2 regions of the Streptomyces sp. NPDC057702 genome follow, and region 1 is predicted to be linked to the other one. Evidence: predicted binding sites of a transcription regulator. Region 1 holds the regulator's gene; the other holds the start of a gene.
The links. The regulator HspR, encoded in region 1, represses chaperone genes until heat shock. The targets are predictions, from matches to a motif close to TTGAGNNNNNNNNNCTCAA.

Region 1 (8,099 bases):
GTTCCACTCAAGTTGGCTGGAGGATTGACATGGCACGTGCGGTCGGCATCGACCTGGGTACGACGAACTCCGTCGTCAGTGTTCTCGAGGGCGGTGAGCCCACCGTCATCACCAACGCCGAGGGCGCCAGGACCACGCCGTCCGTCGTCGCCTTCGCGAAGAACGGCGAGGTGCTGGTAGGCGAGGTCGCCAAGCGCCAGGCCGTGACCAACGTCGACAGGACCGTCCGGTCGGTCAAGCGCCACATGGGCACCGACTGGAAGATCAACCTGGACGGCAAGGACTTCAACCCGCAGCAGATGAGCGCCTTCATCCTGCAGAAGCTGAAGCGCGACGCCGAGGCGTACCTGGGCGAGAAGGTCGCGGACGCGGTCATCACCGTCCCCGCCTACTTCAACGACTCCGAGCGTCAGGCGACCAAGGAGGCCGGCGAGATCGCGGGCCTGAACGTCCTGCGCATCGTCAACGAGCCGACGGCCGCCGCTCTCGCCTACGGGCTGGAGAAGGACGACCAGACCATCCTCGTCTTCGACCTCGGCGGCGGCACCTTCGACGTGTCGCTCCTGGAGATCGGCGACGGTGTGGTGGAGGTCAAGGCCACCAACGGTGACAACCACCTCGGTGGTGACGACTGGGACCAGCGCGTCGTGGACTACCTGGTCAAGCAGTTCAACAACGGGCACGGCGTGGACCTGTCCAAGGACAAGATGGCGCTCCAGCGTCTCCGCGAGGCCGCGGAGAAGGCGAAGATCGAGCTGTCCTCGTCCACCGAGACCACGATCAACCTGCCCTACATCACGGCCTCCGCCGAGGGCCCGCTGCACCTGGACGAGAAGCTCACCCGCGCCCAGTTCCAGCAGCTCACCTCGGACCTCCTGGAGCGCTGCAAGACGCCGTTCCACAACGTCATCAAGGACGCGGGCATCGCCCTGTCCGAGATCGACCACGTGGTGCTCGTCGGTGGCTCCACCCGCATGCCGGCCGTCGCCGAGCTCGTCAAGGAGCTGACCGGCGGTCAGGACGCCAACAAGGGCGTCAACCCGGACGAGGTCGTGGCCATCGGCGCCGCGCTGCAGGCCGGTGTGCTCAAGGGCGAGGTCAAGGACGTCCTGCTGCTCGACGTCACGCCGCTGTCGCTTGGTATCGAGACCAAGGGCGGCATCATGACCAAGCTGATCGAGCGCAACACGACGATCCCGACCAAGCGCTCGGAGATCTTCACGACGGCCGAGGACAACCAGCCGTCCGTGCAGATCCAGGTCTACCAGGGCGAGCGCGAGATCGCGGCGTACAACAAGAAGCTCGGGATGTTCGAGCTGACCGGGCTGCCGCCGGCGCCGCGCAACGTGCCGCAGATCGAGGTCACCTTCGACATCGACGCCAACGGCATCATGCACGTCTCCGCCAAGGACCTGGGCACCGGCAAGGAGCAGCGGATGACCGTCACCGGTGGCTCCGCGCTGCCGAAGGACGACATCGAGCGCATGATGCGCGAGGCCGAGCAGTACGCGGACGAGGACCACAAGCGCCGCGAGGCCGCCGAGACGCGTAACCAGGCCGAGCAGCTCGTCTACCAGACCGAGAAGTTCCTCAGCGACAACGAGGACAAGGTCCCCGGTGACGTGAAGTCCGAGGTCGAGGCCGCGGTCACCGACCTCAAGGAAAAGCTCAAGGGCGAGGACAACGCGGCCATCCGCGAGGCCACCGAGAAGGTCGCCACCGTCAGCCAGAAGCTCGGCCAGGCGATGTACGCCGACGGTCAGGCCGCCGCCGGCACGCCGGGCGCCGAGGGCGCCGCCGGCGCTGGTGCCGGTGCCGGTCAGGCCAAGGACGACGACGTCGTGGACGCCGAGATCGTCGACGACGAGAAGGACAACCGCCAGGGCGGTGCGGCGTGACGGAGGAGACTCCGGGCTTCGACGAGCAGCCCGACGTCCCCTCCGACGCCACCCCCGACGCCGCGTCGAAGTCCGACGCGGCGAAGGGGGCCGGGTCCGCCGACGCGGCGGGCCCGGCGGCCTCGGCCGGGGAAGCACCAGATGCCGGCCTCGACGGGAAAGCACAGCACGACGTGGCGCTGACGGCTCAGCTCGACCAGGTTCGTACGGCACTCAACGAGCGCACCGCTGATCTCCAGCGCCTCCAGGCGGAGTACCAGAACTACCGCCGCCGGGTGGAGCGCGACCGGGTCACGGTCAAGGAGATCGCTGCGGCCAACCTGCTCTCCGAGCTGCTGCCGGTGCTCGACGACGTCGGTCGGGCCCGCGAGCACGGCGAGCTGGTCGGCGGCTTCAAGTCGGTGGCGGAGTCCCTGGAGACCGTGGTCGCCAAGCTGGGTCTCCAGCAGTTCGGCAAGGAGGGCGAGCCCTTCGACCCGCTGATCCACGAGGCGCTGATGCACAGCTACGCGCCGGACGTCACCGAGACCACGTGCGTGTCGATCCTCCAGCCGGGGTATCGCATCGGCGAGCGAACGATTCGTCCCGCGCGGGTCGCCGTCGCCGAGCCGCAGCCGGGCGCCAGTCAGGCAGGCCAGGGCGATGAGGCGTCTGACGAGGAGAACGGTGGCCCGGACGAGGGCTGACGTGATGTACGGAGAGGAGGGACGTCGAGGATGAGCACCAAGGACTTCGTCGAGAAGGACTACTACAAGGTCCTCGGCGTCCCCAAGGACGCCACCGAAGCCGAGATCAAGAAGGCGTACCGGAAGCTCGCCCGCGAGTACCACCCGGACGCCAACACCGGTGACGCCAAGGCCGAGGAGCGCTTCAAGGAGATCTCCGAGGCCAACGACGTCCTCGCCGATCCCAAGCGGCGCAAGGAGTACGACGAGGCGCGGGCGCTGTTCGGCAACGGCGGCTTCCGCCCGGGGCCGGGCGGCCCCGGTGGCACCGGCAGCTTCAACTTCGACCTCGGCGACCTGTTCGGGGGCGGCGGACCGCAGCCCGGCGGGCCGGGCGCCGGCGGCTTCGGCGGCGGACTCGGGGACGTGTTCGGCGGCCTGTTCAACCGTGGCGGGCCGGGCACCCGGACCCAGCCCCGGCGCGGCCAGGACGTCGAGTCCGAGGTGACGCTCAGCTTCACCGAGGCGGTGGACGGCGCGACCGTGCCGCTGCGCATGTCGAGCCAGGCGCCGTGCAAGGCGTGCCAGGGCACCGGCGACAAGAACGGCTCGCCCCGGGTGTGCCCGACCTGTGTCGGCACCGGGCAGGTCAGCCGGGGCGGCGGGGGCGGCTTCTCGCTCACCGACCCGTGCGTGGACTGCCGGGGCCGGGGCCTGATCGCCCAGGACCCGTGTGACCAGTGCAAGGGCAGCGGGCGCGCCCGTTCCTCGCGCACCATGCAGGTCCGGATCCCGGCGGGCGTCAGCGACGGGCAGCGCATCCGGCTGCGCGGCAAGGGCGCCCCCGGCGAGACCGGCGGCCCGGCCGGCGACCTGTACGTCGTGGTCCACGTCGACGCCCACCCGGTCTTCGGCCGCAAGGGCGACAACCTCACCATCACGGTCCCCGTCGCCTTCGACGAGGCGGCCCTGGGCGGCGAGATCAGGGTCCCGACCCTGGGCGGGCCGCCCGTCACCCTCAAGCTGCCCGGGGGCACGCCCAGCGGGCGCACCATGCGGGCCCGTGGCAAGGGCGCCACCCGCAAGGACGGCACCCGGGGCGACCTGCTGGTCACCATAGAGGTGGCCGTGCCGGGCGAGCTCAGTGACAAGGCGCGGGAGGCGCTGGAGACCTACCGCGAGGCCACGGTGGACGAGGACCCGCGGGCCGAGCTGTTCCAGGCCGCGAAGGGAGAATGAGATGGACGGCCGAGGCGCACGCCCAGGCGGCGGCAGCCGCAACCCCTACGAGCTGACCGACGACTCACCGGTGTACGTCATCTCGGTCGCCGCCCAGCTCTCCGGTCTGCACCCGCAGACCCTCCGTCAGTACGACCGCCTCGGTCTGGTCTCCCCGGACCGCACGGCGGGCCGTGGTCGGCGTTACTCAGCCCGTGACATCAGCCTGCTGCGGCAGGTGCAGGCGCTCAGCCAGGACGAGGGCATCAACCTGGCGGGCATCAAGCGCATCATCGAGCTGGAGAACCAGGTGGCCGCGCTCCAGCAGCGGGTCGCCGAGCTCCAGCAGGCGGCGGACGGCGCGGCGGCGGCGATGCGGCAGCGTGAGGCCGCCGTGCACGCCTCCTACCGCCGTGACCTGGTCCCCTACGACCAGGTGCGGCAGACCAGCGCGCTGGTGGTGTGGCGGCCCCGCAGGCCAGGGCAGGACTAGTCCGCGCACGCCGACGCCTCGGCGCCCTGGACGCGACAGCGGTGGGCCCGTCGACCCCTCGGGGACGGCGGGCCCACCGGCGTGTCCGGGGGCGGGCGGTGCGCGTTAGGCGGGCGGGGCGCGTGGGCCGGGACGTCGGCTGGGTGGGGGCGTTGGCGGGGCGGGGCGCGGGCTTCGTACGGTGGGGGTGTGCATGAGGGTGAACTCGTCCCGGCCGACCGGGAACTGCTGTCCCTGCAACTGGGCGCGAACTGGACCGTGACCGGGGACGGCCGGCTGACCGGCCCGGACGCGCCCCGGCTGGTGGTGGCCGCCGCGGCCGACGGGGTGCGGGTCGCGGCCGACGCGAGCGTGCCCGAGAGGGTGCTGGCCGAGGTGCGGGCGACCGTCGCGAGGGTGCGCCCGGTGCTGCTGGCCGGCGCGGCGGGCGGCGGGGGCCCGGCGAGTGGTGGTCCGGTCGAGGGAGGGCCGGACTGCGTGGGGCGGGAGGGGGCGTACGGGGTGCCGGAGGCGGTCGTGCGGGCGCGGCGGCTGGTCGAGGCGGCCACCGGCGAGGCGACGCTGATCTCGGCGCCGAGCTATCTCGTCGCGCCCGGTACGCGGTTCGCGCCGACGGCCGAGGTGGTCACCTCCTCGGAACCGGGGCGGGCGGCGCTGCGCGCGGCCAACCCGGGCAACTGGGGCGCGGGGGAGTGGGACGATCTCCTCGACGGAGCCCTCGGCCCCTGGGCGATGGCCGTGGAGGCGGGCCGGGTCGTCGCGATCTGCCATACGCCGTGCGCGTCGGAGCTGGCCGCCGAGGCCGGGGTGTGGACCCGGCCGGGCCATCGCGGTCGGGGCCACGCGGCGACGGTCACCGCGGCGTGGGCCCGGGTCATGGCCGCGACCTCGGGCGGCAAGCGCCTCTTCTACAGCACCACGGCCGCCAATCTGGCCTCCCAGAACGTCGCCCGCCGCCTGGGGCTGCGCCAGCTCGGCTGGCTGTGGAAGCTGACCGACCGACGGGGCGGCGGGTGACCTGGTGAGCGACTGACGTGGCGAGCGGCGTGCCCCGCCGCGCGCCCGTGCCCACCTGGTGCGGTGGCGCGTTCCACCTCGGTGCGACTCCTCACGTGCGCCGAGGACTTGGCTCAGGTGATCGTGGCCCAGCGGCCGGAGCGGTCGCGATGACGGCCCTCGACCGGGGGTGGGCCCCTGTGGCGGGAGGCGTGCTCCTGCCGACCGGTCGGCGCTGGGCCGCCGTACGGACCTGCGCCGCCGTCGGGGACCGGGCGTGCGGAGTTCTCGACGGGCTGGCCGCGTCGGCCGCCGCGATCGTCGACTCCCGCGCGTACCGCGATCTGGCTCGTGCCTCCCGGTGGGGTGCCGCACGCCCCGTGATGGTGGGGGGCCGACTCCGGCCGCCGTCCTGGTGGTGCCCTCGCTGCCGGCCGGCCTGGCCTACGCGGGCGTGCCGCCGGCCGACCGGCAGGCCGGCCCGAACGTGCACTGGCGCGCGCCAGTGCACCGGGCGGCCGTGCTCCCGTAGAGCTGCCGCCACCCGTCAGGTAGCGGAACGTGCGGGGAGGACGGCGGGCGCGCTCGCCGACCTTCGGGGGTGCGGTCGGCGACGGTCGTGCGGAAGCGTGGAGGGGCCGTGCCTTCGATGGTCACGGCTGGGCCCGGCCGTGTGGATGGCCCTGACACGGTCCCTGGTCCTGCGCCCGGCCGAGCGGGGACTTCTCCACGGCCGGCGACTGCGGGGTGCGCGTAGGGGACACGCGCCGCAGCAGCAGGAGTACGAGCACGATCAGTACGGCGGACAGAGCACCGCCGACGATCGCCGCGGCGTGCAGCCCGGAGGTGAACGCCGCACGCACGGCCGAGGCCATGGACCGACCCGTCTCGCCGGGTAGGCGCTCGGCGATCGCGAGGCCGCCGCCCACATTGTCGGCCGCCCGCGACACCGCCTCCACGGGTGCGTCGGCCGGAGCCCCGGCGTGTACGCGGTGCCGGTACACCGCTGCCATCACGCTGCCGGTGGCGGCGATACCGAAGGCGAGGCCGAGTTCGTAGGCGGTCTGCCCGATCGCGGTGGCCTGACCGTTCCTGCCGGGTGGAGCGGCCCCCACGGCGATGCCGGTGCCGAGTACGGCGATCGGGGCCAGGCCCAACATCATGACCGTCGCCGCGCCGACCGCCCTCAGCGCACCGGACTCGTCGGCGGGCAGCGTGGCAAGCACCGCGAAGGCCGCCCCCGCCGACGCCGCGCCCCAGGCGATCACGTACGCCGGACGAATCCGCCGCGCGAGCACCGGCGTGAGCTGTGAGCCCACGGCGAGACCGACGGCGGGAACCACCATCAGCAGACCGGCCCGCACCGGGGACGCACCGGTGACGACCTGGAGGTACTGCGGCATCAGGTACTCCACACCGTTCATCGCGGCCAGGCCGATGAACATCAGGACCAGGGCGGCGGTGAAGGTGCGGTCGGCGAAGAGTCGTACGTCCAACAGTGGTGCCATAACGCGCCGTTGCCGTCGTAGGAACAGGACGCCGAAAGTCAGCCCCACGGCCGCCGCGGTGAACGTCCCCGGGGCGAGGCCGTGTTCGCCCCCGCTCTTGATCGCGTAGACCAGCGGCAGCAACGTCAGCAGGAGCAGGGGAGCGCCGACCCGGTCGAGTCTCCTGGCCCCGGCCGTGGGCGGACGAGGCACCAGCGTCGGCACGGCGGCCAGGACGAGGGCCATGACGGGAACGGCGGGCAGGAACACCGAGCCCCACCAGAAGTGCTCCAGCAGGACTCCGCTGACCACGGGACCGACGGCGATACCGCTGGACAGGGCCGTCACCCACAGCGCGATCGCCCGCGCCCGCGCCACGGGGTCGGTGAACATGTGGCTGATCAGCGCCAGCGTCGCCGGCAGGATGGCCGCTCCGGCGGCGCCGAGGACCGCCCGGGCCAGGATCAGCGCCTCCGGGCCGGGCGCCCACGCGGCCAGGACCGAGGCGGCGATGAAGACGGAGACGCCGCCGACCAGGAGCCGGCGGTGTCCGTAGCGGTCACCGAGGTTGCCGGACAGGACCAGCAGGGACGCGATGGCGAAGCCGTACACGTCGTTGATCCACAGCAGTTGGGTGCTCGACGGCACGAGATCGGCCGCCAACGCGGGCGTCGCCAGCCACAGGACGCCCAGGTCGACGGTCATCAGCAGGGTGGGCAGGAGGAGTACGGCGAGACCGACCCACGGCCGTCGGACACGGGCAGGCACCGGCCGCGGGCCCGGAGGGGAAGTGAGTGAAGTAGGCACAGGGGCCAGCCAACCGGCGAGCGGTTGGACGAGCGATAATCAAAGCTCCGCAATCGATGTTCATGCGTCTGTTCGGCCGTCTAGGCTGTCGGGCATGGGAGATGCCCTGTCGAGCCTGCTGCGCGACATCCGTCCCGCCGGAGCCCTCTTCGACCAGTCGACGCTCCGCCCTCCGTGGTCCCTGCGGTTCGCCGAGGAGACGTCGCTGACGCTGCTCACCATGCTCAGCGGCGAGGCATGGGCAACCCCCGACGGCGCGGACGCCGTGTCGCTGCACACGGGGGACGTCGCTCTCGTACGCGGCCCCGCACCCTTCACCGTCGCGGACGACCCCGCCACACAGGCCGTCGCCGTGGTCGATCGGGACGGGGCCTGTACCGCCCCCGACGGGAGGGCGCTCGGCGGCGGACTGCCGATGTGCCGCCGGGACGGCCTCCCCGGCGAGGCGGCCGTGCTGCTGAAGGTCACGTACGAGGTGAACGGCCAGGTCGGGCGCCGCGTCCTCGACGCGCTGCCCCCACTCGCCCGCGTCCCC
Region 2 (8,099 bases), on a different contig from region 1:
GGGGAGGCCAAGGGCAACGGCTGCCGCTTGGCCGCGGGTTGTGAGCGGTCCTTCGCGAGGCGGCGCCTCGCCCCGCTGGTGGTCAGACGATGGGGGGTTCGGGGCGTACGAGGCCGTTCTGGTAGGCGATGACGACGAGTTGGGCGCGGTCGCGGGCGCCGAGTTTGGTCATGGCGCGTTGGATGTGAGTGCGCACTGTCAGGACGCTCAAGACGAGTTCCCGGGCGATCTCGTCGTTGGACTTGCCGTGAGCCGCCAGGGCGGTGACCTCCTGCTCGCGGGGTGTGAGGTCGGCGAGGCGCGCGGTCGGAGCGAGGGGAGGCCCCGAGGTGGGAGTAGTGAGGAAGCGAGTGATCAGGGCTTGCGTGGCCCCTGGTGAGAGAAGGGCCTCGCCTGCGGCGACGGTACGGATGCCGTCAAGGAGCGCGTCCGTGGTGACGTACTTGCCGAGGAAGCCGCTGGCGCCCACGCGCAGCGCCTGGGCGACGTACTCCTCGGTCTCGAACATGGTCAGGATGAGGACACGGGTGCTGGCGAGCGCGGGGTTCTCGCAGATGGCGGCGGTGGCGGCGAGACCGTCCGCGCCGGGCATGCGGATATCCATGAGGACCACGTCGGGTTGGTGGGTGCGGGCGAGTTCGACTGCCTGATGGCCGTCAGCGGCCTCGCCGACGACCTCCATGTCGTCACAGGAGTCGATCAGGAGTCGGAAGGTGCCGCGCAGCAGGGCCTGGTCGTCGGCGAGCAACACGCGGATGATCAACGGTTGTCCTCGGGGCGTTGTCCGGCTGAGGCTTCCGCCGGAGTGCGGGGTTGGAAGGGCAGGGTGGCGGCGACTTCGAAGCCGCCGTCGGAGCGGGGGCCGGCGCGCAGGTCGCCGCCGATGGAGTGGGCGCGTTCGCGCATGCCCATCAGCCCGTATCCGCCACCGAGCACCGGAGAGACGGCCCCGCCGCTGGCGGCACCGTTGGTGACAGTGATGAGGAGGTGTGCGCTGTCGTAGCGGAGCCGGACGTGGGCCGAGTGATCGGCCGCGTGCTTCGTGGCGTTGGTCAGGGCCTCCTGAATGATGCGGTAGACGGTCAGGTCCACTCCCGGAGACAAGGGCCGCACCTCGCCCTCCGTGGTGACGGCGACACTCAGACCAGCGGATTCGCAGGCTGTGACGAGGTCAGGTAGGCGGTCCAGGCTCGGAGTGGGCTCCAGCGGGTCGGCGTTCGGGTCGGCGGTCTGACGCAGTACGCCCACGGTGGCGCGGAGTTCGAGCAGTGCGGAGGTAGTGGTGCCGACCAGGTCGGTGAGGATCTTGCGAGTCTGTTCGGGATGGGAGACGGCGAGGTGAGCGGCGGTCCCGGCCTGGGCGTGAGCGACGGCCATGTGGTGTGCGACGGCGTCGTGGAGTTCGCGGGCGATGCGCATGCGTTCCTCGGCGACACGCAGACGGGCCTCCTCCTCGCGGGTGTGCTCGGCGTGCGCGGCACGGGCCTTGACGGATTCGAGGTAGGCGCGCCGGAAGCGGCTCCGGCCGCCGAGGGACACCGGCAACAACAGCCACAGGATCGTGCCCACGGTGCGGAGGATGAAGTCATCACCGAGGGGCGCGGCTGCCAGGGAGGTCGCCACCAGTACAGCCATGGTCGCCGAGCCGTACACGTTGGTGGTGCGCGAATCGGTGAGCGCGGCGAGCCAGTACAGGGCGGTCATGACGGGAGCCAGCAGCAGAGGACTTGGCAGGTACCCCAGAGCGGTCAGCACGGCAGCCGCGGTCGCGGTGACCGTCAGGGTGGCCCGTGGGTGACCGCGGGCGGCCAGGACGGCCGCGCCGGAGACGACGAGAATCCAGGCGGGCCACAGGGCTTGCGGGGGCGAGGACTCGGACGTGCTGATCCGGGCCCCGAAGAGGGTGCAGACGCACAACGCCACCGCCGTGAGCACGTCCGTGGCTCGGGCGCGGCGCTCCCCGTGTCGTTCGAGGTTGCTGGTCATCGCGCTCTCCGTGTGGGGTCGTACCGAGGTCTATGGTCGCCGATGGCGCGGCGGGTGGGCCCGTGGGACCGCCGAGGCGTCTTCCTCGGGCGGCCCCACGGGTGGAGCGGGTCAGAGGCGTGCCGTGACCGGCCGGTCCGCGTCGGGCCCCGGGCCGGTGGGCCGCGCGTGGCCGAGCGCCTCGCCCTCCACGTCGACGCGGGGCAGGACGCGGTCCAGCCATCTCGGCAGCCACCAGGCCCGGTTGCCGAGCAGGGCCAGGACGGCGGGCACGATCGCCATCCGGACCACGAAGGCGTCGAAGAGCACCGCGGCGGCCAGCCCGAAGCCGAGCATCTTGATCAGCGACCCCTCCTCCCCGATGAAGCCGGAGAAGACCGCGATCATGATCAGCGCGGCGGCCGTCACCACCCGGGCGCTGTGCCGGAACCCGGACACGACCGCCTGGTCGGCGCTCTCGCCGTGGGCGTGGGTCTCCCGCATCCGGGAGACCAGGAAGACCTCGTAGTCCATGGCCAGTCCGAAGACGATGCCCATCATGAAGATCGGCATCAGGCTCATGATGGGTCCGGTCTGTTCCACCCCGAACAGGTCCGCGGCGTGCCCTTCCTGGAAGACCAGCACCAGCACACCCAGTGCCGCCAGCACGGAGAGGACGAAGCCCAGGGCGGCCTTGACCGGCACCAGCACGGACCGGAAGACCACCAGCAGCAACACCACCGCAAGCCCGCCCACCACCAGCAGGTACGGCGCCAGCGCGGACTGCACCTTGGCCGCGATGTCGATGTTCAGCGCGGTCGTACCGGTCACCTCGAACGTCGCCGAAGCCCGCTTCTCCACCTCTGGGCGGCCGTGGCGGATGGTCTCCACCAGGTCCTTGGTCTTCTCGTCCGTGGGGCTGGTCGACGGGGTGGCGCGGAAGATCGCCGTGTCGCCGGACTGGTTGAAGCTGGCCCGCGAAGCCGACACGATGCCGTCCGTACCGCTGATCCGATCGCGGACGGTACGCACCGCGGCCCGCGGATCGCCCGCCCCCTTCGCGTCCACGACGATGGTCAGCGGGCCGTTGAAGCCGGGGCCGAAGCCCTCGGCGAGCGCGTCGTAGGCCCGCCGCTCAGTGGTGGCGGTGGACCTGGCCTCGTCACCCGGCATGCCGAGCCGCAACGACGTCACCGGTATGGCCAGCGCGCCGAGGCCGACCACGCTGACGACCAGTACGGCCACCGGGCGGCGCAGAACGAATCGGGCCCAGCGCGTGCCCAGGTTGTCCCGCCGCTCCGTGTCCGGCGCGCCGCCGCCCGGGAGTGTGGCCCGCTCGCCGCCTCGGGCACGGGCCCCGCGAGCCAGCACGGCGTTGGGCCAGTACCCGAGCAGCGCGGGGACGACCGTCAACGCGACCAGCACGGCGACCCCGACGGCTCCCGCCGCGGCCAGGCCCATCTTCGTCAGGGTCGGAATGCCGACCACCGACAGGCCCGCCAGCGCGATCACGACGGTGACTCCGGCGAACACGACGGCCGACCCGGCGGTCCCCACCGCCACTCCCGCCGCGTCCTGCGCCGTTCGACCGCGCCCGCGCTCCTCCCGGTAGCGGGAGACCACGAACAGGGCGTAGTCGATGCCCACCGCGAGGCCCAGCATCATTCCGAGGGTGAGCGTGTCCGCGGACAGCCCCAGCGGTCCCGCCAACAGCAGGATGCCGAACAGGCTCACGGCGACCCCCACGATCGCGGTGAGCAGTGGCAGGCCCGCCGCTGCCAGCGATCCGAACGACAGCAGCAGCACGACGGCAGCCGCCGCGAGGCCGATGATCTCCGCCGTCCCTCCGGGGCCGCCGTCGCCGTCCATCGCCGACCCGCCGATCTCCACCGTCAGGCCCGCCGACCGCGCCTGCTCGGCCGCTTTGTCCACCGCCGCCCGGCTGGCGTCGGTGACATCGGAGGACTCCACCTTGTAGGTGACCACCGCGTACGCCGTCGCGCTGTCCTCGCTGACCGCGTCCGACGTGAACGGGTTGGCGACGTCGGCCACCTGGGGGCCGTCGGCCAGCGAGCCCACCGCGCGCTCGACGGCCTCCCTGGTGTCGCCCGTGGTCACCTGTCGCCCGCTTGGGGCGACGAAGACGATCCGGGCGGTGGCACCGTCCGCGGCCGTTCCGGGAAAGCGCTCCTCCATGAGGTCGAACGCCTTCTGCGACTCGATCCCCGGCATCGAGAACTCCTCGTCCGAGGGGCCCGCTGCCTGTCCGGCGCCCACCGCGATCGCGGCCAGCACCCCCAGCCATATCAGGAGGACCCGGCCACGGCGTCGAAATGCGCCGAGGCCGAGCCGATACAGAAATGTCGCCACGTCAGGGTCTCCCTCTCCACAAGCGATGACCGGTCAAGGCTCGCCCGGGGAGACCCGCTCCGTCGTCGTGCGGCTACGGGCATCCCGGTGTACTGAATCCGCACGACCACCTACCGCGATCGCGGTATACGTTCGCGCGACCCACCCGGCCCCCGCGCGCCGTGGCACCCGTCCACCGGGCGAGGTCGATGTTCCGGCTCGCCGGTCCTGGCCCAGGTCACCGCGGACCCGCGCCGGCGTTCGAGATCGCGTCCCCGCCGCTGTTGGACCGCCGATCCCGCCCGACACCCTCTCCCGCCCGGCCCACGCCAGCTCGTGCCGCCCGCACCGCAAGACCACCCCGCTCGGCACCGGACACACATGGACTAAAGCGGCACAGTGACCGGTTGGAGAGCACAGGGCGGGGCGGCAGGGGCCTGATCGCTCACAGCGAACACGCTGTGGGGAACATGAGGAGCCTCAGATGCATTGAGTCTGAGTAGCTCAACTTGCCTGCCGAAGGGGAGATCATGGCTTCGCTGTCTACACCGCTCACTCTGCCCGTGCTGCCGCTCGACGACGAGGTCGTGCTGCCCGGCATGGTGGTGCCGCTCGACCTGACGGACGCGGACGTACGCGCCGCGGTGGAAGCGGCCCAGGCCGCCGCCAGGTCCAGCGGAAACGGCACCGGAAGCACGGGGAAGCCGCAGGTGCTGCTGGTGCCCAGGGTCGAGGGGACGTACGCGGGGGTGGGCACGCTCGGCACGGTCGAGCAGGTGGGCCGCCTCTCCGACGGCGACCCCGGCGCGCTCATCCGCGGCGTGCACCGCGTCCGCGTCGGCGCCGGGACCACCGGGCCCGGGGCGGCGCTGTGGATCGAAGGCACTCCGGTGGAGGAGGCCGGGCCGGACGCCAGCGACCTCTCGCCCGGTTCCCAGGCCGAACTGATGAAGGAGTACAAGGCGCTGGCCACGAGCTGGCTGCGCAAGCGCGGTGCCTGGCAGGTGGTGGACCGGGTCCAGCAGATCGACGACGTCTCGCAGCTCGCCGACAACTCCGGATACCTGCCCTTCCTCACGCTCGCCCAGCGGCTGGAGCTCCTGGAGACCCTCGACCCGGTGGCACGCCTCAAGCTCGCCATGGGCTGGCTCCGCGAGCACCTGGCCGAGCAGGACGTGGCCGAGTCCATCGCCAAGGACGTGCAGGACGGTGTCGACAAGCAGCAGCGCGAGTTCCTGCTGCACCGCCAGCTTGAGGCCGTACGCAAGGAACTCGCCGAGCTCAAGGGCGACAGCGAGGACGAGACCGGCGACTACCGGGCCCGTGTCGAGGCCGCTGACCTGCCGGAGAAGGTGCGCGAGGCGGCCCTCAAGGAGGTCGACAAGCTGGAGCGGGCATCCGACCAGAGCCCCGAAGGTGGCTGGATTAGGACCTGGCTGGACACGGTTCTCGAACTCCCCTGGAACAAGCGGACCGAGGACGCGTACGACATCCGGGGTGCCAAGGAGGTGCTCGACGCCGACCACGCCGGACTGCGGGACGTGAAGGAGCGCATCACCGAGTACCTCGCGGTGCGCAAGCGCCGCGCTGACCGTGGGCTCGGTGTCGTGGGAGGTCGGCGGGGCGGTGCCGTGCTCGCGCTCGTCGGTCCCCCCGGCGTCGGCAAGACCTCGCTCGGGACGTCCGTCGCCCGCGCCATGGGGCGCGAGTTCGTACGGGTCGCGCTGGGCGGTGTCCGGGACGAGGCCGAGATCCGGGGCCACCGACGTACCTACGTGGGTGCCCTGCCGGGCCGGATCGTGCGAGCGATCAAGGAGGCCGGCTCCATGAACCCGGTCGTCCTGCTCGACGAGATCGACAAGGTGGGCTCCGACTTCCGGGGCGATCCGGCCGCCGCGCTCCTCGAAGTGCTCGACCCGGCGCAGAACCACACCTTCCGGGACCACTACCTGGAGGTCGAACTGGACCTGTCCGACGTGGTGTTCCTGGCCACCGCCAACGTGCTCGAAGCCATTCCCGAGGCGTTGCTGGACCGGATGGACGTGGTGCGCCTCGACGGCTACACCGAGGACGAGAAGGTCACCATCGCGCGTGACCACCTGCTGCCGCGCCAGTTGGAGCGGGCCGGGCTCGAGCCGGGTGAGGTCGCGCTGGAGGACACGGCGCTGCGCAAGCTGGCGGGGGAGTACACCAGGGAGGCGGGCGTGCGGAACCTGGAGCGGGCCGTGGCGCGCCTGCTGCGCAAGGTGGCCGCCCGGCACGAGCTCGGCGAGCAGGAGCTGCCGTTCACCATCGGTCCCGAGGAGCTGCGTCCGCTCATCGGTCGCCCCCACCACACCCCGGAGGCGGCGCAGGACCCGGCCGAGCGGCGAACGGCCGTCCCCGGCGTGGTCACCGGGCTGGCCGTCACCGGCGCCGGTGGGGACGTGCTCTACGTCGAGGCGTCGCTGGCCGACCCCGAGACGGGCGGGGCGGGGCTCACGCTGACGGGCCAGCTGGGCGACGTCATGAAGGAGTCCGCGCAGATCGCGCTCTCCTTCCTGCGCTCACACGGGGCGGAGCTGGAGTTGCCGGTCGCCGACCTGAAGGAGCGCGGCGTTCACCTGCACGTACCGGCCGGTGCGGTGCCCAAGGACGGGCCGAGCGCGGGCATCACCATGACCACGGCGCTCGCCTCGCTGCTGTCGGGCCGCCAGGTGCGCCCGGATGTGGCCATGACCGGCGAGGTGTCGCTGACCGGCCGGGTGCTGCCGATCGGCGGGGTCAAGCAGAAGCTGCTGGCCGCGCACCGTGCCGGGATCACGACGGTGATCATTCCCAAGCGGAACGAGCCCGACCTGGACGACGTTCCCGCCGAGATCCTCGATCGGCTGGACGTGCACCCGGTATCGGACGTGCGGCAGGTGCTGGAACTGGCGCTCCGCCCCGCCGCGGAGTCCGGCTCGCAGCGGGGCGCGGACGCCCGAGAGCGGGTCGCCGCCTGAGCTGACCGGAGCATGATCCACGGTCGGTGACCGAGCCGGTGCCCTCCCTCGGGGGGCGCCGGCTTCGGCGTGTCCGGGCGCCCGGAGCGCCTGAGCCGACGCCACCGTCAGGTGCTCGCGGCGGGCCGCCTGGGGCGGCGCGGGGCCACCCGGAGGCGGGGCCCGGCGCCGGACGTCCGGGCTCGCGGCGGCTGGCCGGCGGACGCCTGGCAGGGGCTGGTGTACGCCGCGCCCGGCACGCCGGCGGCTGCCTTCCGCCGGAGCGGCGCAGCTCCTCACGCGGGTGGGCTCACCGCGCGTGGGAGGGCTCCTGACCTCGCACGACGGCGAGCACCACGGTTCTCGAAGGACGCGTCAGGCCACCCCGTGACGACTGGAGTGACGGCACCTCAACTCGAAAGGGTGAACGAGTCGTTGATGATCTCTGTGACCTTGACAGGTAGACAGGTCTGTCTGTTAGCTTTTGAAGCGTCAGACAGACCTGTCTGTTTGCTACCGAATCCTCCGTGTGGCCTCGCCGCACCGGTCGTACGCATCGCCTCCGAAACAGGAGACTTTCGTGGCATCCGAGCCCCGCACCCTGGTTGTCCTCGCTCACCCGCAGTTGGCTGACTCGCGCGTCAACACAGCCCTCGCCGATGCTGCCAGGAGCGTTGCCGGCGTCACGGTCCATGACCTGTACGCCACGTACCCCGACGCGCGCATCGACATCGCACACGAGCAGGGTCTGCTGCGGGCGCACGACCGGGTCGTGCTGCAGTTCCCCTTCTACTGGTACGCGGCGCCGCCCCTGCTCAAGCA

Region 2: lon (endopeptidase La) is a predicted target of HspR. The motif match lies at 4,804-4,822, and genes of this name have one in related genera.

The regions. Positions count from the first base shown of each region.
Region 1 covers NZ_JBHVJC010000011.1:39,488-47,586, forward strand. The annotation lists gene dnaK (molecular chaperone DnaK) at 30-1,898, shown strand; gene grpE (nucleotide exchange factor GrpE) at 1,895-2,584, shown strand; gene dnaJ (molecular chaperone DnaJ) at 2,615-3,802, shown strand; gene ACFVFR_RS10255 (heat shock protein transcriptional repressor HspR) at 3,804-4,274, shown strand; gene ACFVFR_RS10260 (GNAT family N-acetyltransferase) at 4,464-5,291, shown strand; gene ACFVFR_RS10265 (MFS transporter) at 5,924-7,525, opposite strand; gene ACFVFR_RS10270 (AraC family transcriptional regulator) at 7,659-8,099, shown strand, end outside.
Region 2 covers NZ_JBHVJC010000022.1:98,732-106,830, forward strand. The annotation lists gene ACFVFR_RS18580 (response regulator) at 83-763, opposite strand; gene ACFVFR_RS18585 (sensor histidine kinase) at 760-1,986, opposite strand; gene ACFVFR_RS18590 (MMPL family transporter) at 2,098-4,335, opposite strand; gene lon (endopeptidase La) at 4,845-7,298, shown strand; gene ACFVFR_RS18600 (NAD(P)H-dependent oxidoreductase) at 7,858-8,099, shown strand, end outside.